DNA from 2 places in the Francisella sp. LA112445 genome. Region 1 is predicted to be linked to the other one. Evidence: riboswitches for the same ligand, from Rfam matches in the RefSeq annotation. Region 1 holds a riboswitch; the other holds the start of a gene.

Region 1 (3,429 bases):
GGTGAACAGTTATCTGAAGAAACAATGAAAAAGCTAAAAGATGGTGTTCAACTTGAAGATGGTATAGCCAAGTTTAATCATATAAAATTTTCAGGTGGTGAGGGAGCAAACCTTTGGTACTATGTGACTCTTTCTGAGGGGAGAAATAGAGAAGTAAGAAGAATGTTTGAAGCTATAGGAGTGACGGTAAGTAGACTTACTAGAGTTAGGTTCGGAGATATTATCTTACCTAAATATATATCTAGAGGTAAAACACTAGAACTTACGCCTTCTGAGGTTAATAGACTTAGAAAATCTGTTAAACTTAAAGAATATTCTTTTCCAAAAAAACTAGTGGATAGATTAGAGAAAAAATAATGAGTTTTGAAAATCAGTTAAGTGATATTTTTGATTTAGATATTTGGGAATTAAAGCCGCAATATAAGTCATCTAATCAATTACAAACTGATTTTGAAAGTAGCGCTATCAATTTAGAAGAATCTATGACTAATCCTAAAGAAGAGGTAGATACTTCTAGAGAGTTGATTTATACGAATAATGTTGATAATAATAAAATTATTAATATATTTATTCAAAGTGATCTTAATATTCAATTTTTAAATAATGTTGTGGATAGTTTGTTCTATAACTCAAAGGTGAGTATTTTTAAAGTGCAATCTACTGATATTCAACTAGACTCTAATGAAGTTAATCTATTTGAAGAAGAATTTATATTAGATAAAGGTGATCTATTAAGCATTCAAAATAAAAAGCATATACTATCAAAATTATATGAGTATGCAGACTTTAAATCTAGATAGTTCCTATTTTGACAAGGTCATTAGTCTTATAAGGTTATCAGACAAAGACTTTAGTTGGTCAGATCAGCAGATTTTAGACTCACTGAGTCAAGATTTAACTATTGGTCTAATTGATAATGGTAAATTAAAAGCGTTAGCAGTTTTTAGTTGTATCTTTGAAACAGCTGAGCTTTTATATATTTGTGTCGATAAATCAAATCAAAATCAAGGCTTAGGGGCTGAAGTTCTTAGAGAATCTTTTGTATACTTATTAAATCAAAAAGTTACAGAAGTTTTTTTAGAAGTTGATGTAAATAATCATGTAGCTATAAAGCTTTATAATAAGCTTGGTTTCAAAGAAATATCTATTCGTAAAAATTATTATAAGAAACAAGATGGTAGTTATAGTGATGCATTAATATATAAGCTAGAAATAACCTAGTTTAAAGAATATTAAATTGCCATAAATTATGATATAGTGTATCGGTAAGACAGCAGGGGTGCTATTTGAATAAAATAGCTGAGAAGAACCCTTAGAACCTGATCTAATTAGTATTAGCGTAGGGAGTTTGTTTGATATATCTTTAAAAAAAAGTAATCACTCAAACTTCTATTATTTTTTTAATAATAGGAGACTGACATTGGAAAATTTTGGTTATATAACTTTAAACATATCATTAATACTTTATTTTGTACATTTTCTACCTCAAACTATTCATAATCAGTTTAAGCATAAAACTTCAGAAATTAGTCTTTGGACACACTCATTGATGATATTTGCAAATGCATTAGATTTAATTTATGCAGTAGGATTTAACTTACAGTGGCAATATGTATTAGTAGATGTCATTTTATTATGCTTCTTAACTATTCAGCAGTTCCAAATTTTAAATGATAGAAGGCAAAGAAAGATAGTCATTCATACTATATTGATTTTGATATTTTTGGCATTAATAGCATTAATTATTTTCTTAACGAAACTAGATAAAACATATTTACTATGGTTTGGCTCTATAAGTGGTGTGATTTATAATGTTTATTATCTTCCGCAGATTTGTAAGAACTTCTTACAGAAAGACGCTCAAGGATTTAGTATTTTCTATCTAGGACTTTTAGCTGTTAATATTTTATGTGATATAAATAGCGCTATTTTCTTAAATTGGCCTATTGTTTCACTTCTTGTTTCCTGCAGTATGTTCATTCTAGTTTTTATACAGGTACTCCAATATTTTTATTATAAAAATTTATTTTTAAGACCTACTTTAAATGAAGTATAAACAAATTGTAAATTTCATAATAGTTTATGTTAGAATGACTGCTAGTCATACATAGTAATTTTAGAAAAAATCGTAATGAAAAAAGCATTTAAAGGATTATTGTTTTTAGCTATTTGTTTGGTATTTAGTAGCACGTTTGCCACTACTAAAGCTTCTTATACTCCATATGAGATAGGTCAGTCATTGGGTAAAATATCTCATAAAAGCTTCAAGTCAATGAAGACTGAGTTATCAAAGAAAGACTTTATTGCTGGGTTTAATGATACTATTTTAGATAAAAAGCCTGATATTAATAATATATCAGATCAAGATTCATACGAAGTAGGCATGATTATTGCTACTCAATACAAATCAAATCTCAAAAAGCTTATTAAGGTTGATAAGAAAAATTCTCAAGAGTTTGTTAAAGGTTTTGATAGTGCAGCAGATACCGATAGTACTGAATTAACAGCTCAAGATAAGCAAATACTAGCATATTTTAAAAAATCAGACGATACGGATGACTAAAAGTAGCATAATTATAAATATTATATTGATAAATAAACTACGCTACTTTATTCTTAATTCTAATTAATTATCTATATTTTTTACAATGCAAGAACTTAGAGATATTCAAACGCTTATTGAAGATGATATAAAAAATAACAATCAGTTTATTATAGATTCTCTTTCTTCAGATGTTGTTCTTATCAATCAAATTAGTCACTATATTATAAATAGTGGAGGTAAGCGATTACGCCCACTTTTAGTTATGCTCTTTTCAAGAGCATTAAATTATCAAGGTAGTAAACATCTTGCTTGTGCGGCTATTATTGAATTTATTCATACCGCGACATTATTGCATGATGATGTGGTGGATAATTCAGAATTGCGTAGAGGTAAAGAGACAGCGAATAATGTTTTTGGCAATGCAGCCAGTGTTTTAACAGGTGATTTTTTATACTCAAGAGCTTTTCAGATGATGGTTGGCTTAGATAATATGCAGATTATGCAGATACTAGCTGATGCAACAAATAAAATCTCTGAAGGAGAAGTTTTACAGCTTCTAAATGCAAGAAATTCTGAGCTTACTGAGAAAGATTATACTAATGTTATATATTGCAAGACAGCGAAGCTTTTTGAAGCAGCATGTGAGCTTGCTGGAGTTATTAGTCTAGAAAAAAGTGACTATCAAAAGCATCAAGAAAGTATTAAAAGTTATGGTGTTTATTTGGGTAATGCATTTCAGATAGCTGATGATGTTTTAGATTATGTTTCAGATGCTGAAAGCTTAGGCAAAAATATTGGTGATGATTTAGATGAGGGTAAAATGACTTTACCTACAATTTACGCACTTGCTACTATTGATCAGGCAAAGCAAACAATACTAAAAA
Region 2 (3,429 bases), 150 kb from region 1:
ATCATAATTTTCTGCTGAGCAACTTTCAGGTTTTTTTGATGGTAAACAAAAGCTTTTCTTACCTGCATGCTTTTGCAATTGTAAACAATTTAAATCTCCTGTGTTTATTTGAGATCCACTACTTAATTGAACATCAGCTGCATATACTGAACTAGACATAACTATTGATAGAAGAATTAATGCTATTTTTTTCATGATAACCACCTCTTTTTTTTGCTTGAAGCTTTTAATTAAGCTACACCTCAAATATATCATTTTTTTTGATAAATAAAGCTATCTATTTTTAACAAATCATATCAAAAATAGATTTTGCCTATTTAAAGTTCTGATTAACTGAAAGAGAAAAATATATGCTATGCTGAAAATTTAAAGTGCTGACCTCAAAGAACCTAATATTTTAAAATCACATTCTTTAATGCTTGATTTTAACTTATCATAGCTCTCTTGTGAACAGTTTTCAGGTTTCTTTGAAGGTAGGCAAATATTCTTATATTTTTCGCTAAACTGCTTCTCTACTCTTAAACAATTTAAGTCATCAACATTTAATGTATTACCTGCAGCATACATAGAGCTAAAAGTTACAGTTCCTAAAAATAATGATTTTAATATTTTTTTCATATAACACCCTTTTATTTATTTTTTCTAAGCATTTAAACTTAATATCATTAACAACAAAATTAGAAGTTTAGATGTACTATCTAAAACCTAGATGACAAATATATCATCTATTATTAATGAAGCTGTAAATCATTTTTTAATAAGGTATATTAAAAATTAACTGATCCTTTTATTTCAGTCCTAGACTAAGTTATTTTCCAGGTACTACCAGGGGAATACTCCTACTATAATATAAGATGGAACTATTGATGAAATATATGATATACATGTGTTTCCAATCATTATGACATGTCAATTTATCAACTAAGCATAAGCTAATTTTATTAACATATTTAGCGCTAATAAATGATAAATATCAAATTACTAAAAGCTATTTATAAACTAAGCCAAACTATAACTTAACTATCATATCTTTATTATTCTTATGATAGCCACCTTTTTTAAGATAAATAAACACTCCCAATAATCCTACTAAACCACAAACCATGCCTACCATAGCAGGGCCTAAGAAATGATACTGTGTTAATGTAATAATTGTTGTACTAACTAGCGGAGCAATCCCACCTACTACTGCAAAAGCCAAATTATAACTTAGCCCAACACCAGATAGTCTTACATCAGTTGGAAAAAGATCACATAATAAAAATATAAAGCTAGCTGCAATCAATGAATAAAACAGCATAATGACAATTGAAGTTACTATAATATAGAAAACCGTCCCAAAACAACTCATCAAATAAAATATTGGCAGAGAACTGATAACAACAAGTCCAGCACCCAAGACAAACATTTTAGCTATACCAACTTTATCTGAAAAATAACCAAAGATAAAAGTAAAACAAGTTAGAACTAAAACACTAGGTGTTAAGATTAAAGAGATTTGACCAGAGTTATAGGTAGTCAAAATATCTTCAACGAATTTATGCATATATAAAGTTAACATCACGCCACCAAAAGCTACTGTAACAACTATACATATCCCAGCAAATAAATTTGCTCCATAAGTAGATACTAAAGAACTAAAAGAGTGCCTTTTTTGATTATCAATATTCTCAAACTCTGGAGTTTCATGAAGATTTCTACGTACATAATAGCCTACAAAACCTAACAAACCACCTATGATAAACCCTGCTCTCCAGGCATAGTTACCAAAAAGATGCTCTAATGCAAAACCTACGAAATCAGAAAATAAGAATCCTCCTGTTACAAATGTAAATAATATCGCTGTAGCAAATCCTATTCTACCTTTGACAGATTCGTAGACGATAACATACGCACCTGGCAACTCACCACCAAGGGCTATACCTTGCATAACACGTAAGATAACAAATACAAAACTTGCAAATAATCCCCACTTAGCATACCCCGGCATCAGACCCATACAAAGTGAACAACTTCCCATAAGCAATATAGTAAATAATAAAAGACGTCTTCGCCCTATTAAATCCCCAATTATACCAAGTATGGTTCCTGCGAATGGTCTTACCAAATATGCTATTGAGAATATTAATATAGTCAAAAATGCTTTGACCGTTGGGTTAGTAATTTCTGCAAAGAAAGTCGCTGATATTTCTTTAGAAAAAATCATATACAAGACAAAATCATAGAACTCTAAAATAGCCCCTATCCCAGCTAATAAAATAACATTCCTACTATCTTTATCGTACATTTTATAAACTTATTTAACGTATATTTGAAACATCATACAAGGTTTTCATGTGATTTAAAAGTTTTATGACAGACATATATTAGATTAGCACACCAAGTTAATTATTACTTATTTATTAGTGTGTAATTATATCAAATTAACTTCCTACGCTAGTACTAACTATACCTGATTCAAAGGGTTAGAAAAAATCCTCTCAGCATAGTTCAAATAGACTATGCGCCCCTGTACTTTAGGACTAAAGTAAATATCACATCTATTACTATATCAAGAATCTGAATGAATAGTAGAAATATAAAAATTTATTAAAAATCTAAATTAACTATTTCAAGATATTGCATCTGTGTTTGTAAAAACATCTCACCCACAGACTTAAATTTTACAGGGATATCTGTAACATAAAATCGATACTCAGGATCTAATTGAGATATATTTAAAATATTTCTATCTATAAGTAAATCTTTCAAAATTTTGCTGGCTTGTAGTGAAGGATCTATCAAATCAACATTTAAAATATCTGATATACTTTGCTTGATAATAGGATAGTGAGTACATCCTAGGATAAGAGCTTGGATATCTTTATCACTAAAGTACTCAAGATATTGTCTTGCAACTAGCTCAACTATCTGTCCCTCAACAAAACCCTCTTCTATCATTGATACAAAAAGACCACAAGGTGTACTATAAACCTCTGTATCAGGGTTATTTTTATGGATCTGCAAAGCATATGCATTACTATTTATTGTTGCAGGCGTGGCAATAACACCTATAGTATTTAGATCTTTGACCAAGCTAACTCCAGCACTTATTACATCAATAACCGGAATTTCTTTAGCAATCTCTTGAACAATATCTTTAGCAAGTGCTGATATTGTATTACAGGCTATTATTATAGCTTTAACTTCTTGTGCAATAAGAAACTTTGCTGTTTGAGCTGCAAATTTTTGAATAGTCGCTCGCGACTTAGTGCCATAGGGAATCCTCGCAATATCACCAAAATAAATAATATTTTCGTTTGGTAATATTTCCATTAGATTTTTAACGACAGTCAATCCCCCAATGCCAGAGTCAAAGACACCTATAGGTCTATCATTTTGCATTATTTTTTCTCAAGCTTTCGGATGATTTTCTTACGAGAGCGAGAA

What was found. Region 1 has a riboswitch for thiamine pyrophosphate ahead of FIP56_RS06045 (PQ-loop repeat-containing protein). Riboswitches for the same ligand answer to the same signal wherever they lie in the genome.
Positions count from the first base shown of each region.
Region 2: another riboswitch for thiamine pyrophosphate. It lies ahead of FIP56_RS06815 (MFS transporter); the one in region 1 lies ahead of FIP56_RS06045 (PQ-loop repeat-containing protein).

Region 1 is NZ_CP041030.1:1,238,798-1,242,226, reverse strand. Features, by position in the region: gene rluB (23S rRNA pseudouridine(2605) synthase RluB) at 1-357, shown strand, start outside; gene FIP56_RS06055 (chloroquine resistance protein) at 357-800, shown strand; gene FIP56_RS06050 (GNAT family N-acetyltransferase) at 778-1,221, shown strand; TPP riboswitch at 1,266-1,364, shown strand; gene FIP56_RS06045 (PQ-loop repeat-containing protein) at 1,421-2,056, shown strand; gene FIP56_RS06040 (hypothetical protein) at 2,132-2,563, shown strand; gene FIP56_RS06035 (polyprenyl synthetase family protein) at 2,649-3,429, shown strand, end outside.
Region 2 is NZ_CP041030.1:1,393,666-1,397,094, forward strand. Features, by position in the region: gene FIP56_RS06805 (hypothetical protein) at 1-195, opposite strand, end outside; gene FIP56_RS06810 (hypothetical protein) at 367-618, opposite strand; gene FIP56_RS06815 (MFS transporter) at 1,010-2,287, opposite strand; TPP riboswitch at 2,412-2,521, opposite strand; gene murI (glutamate racemase) at 2,590-3,384, opposite strand; gene FIP56_RS06825 (nuclease-related domain-containing protein) at 3,384-3,429, opposite strand, start outside.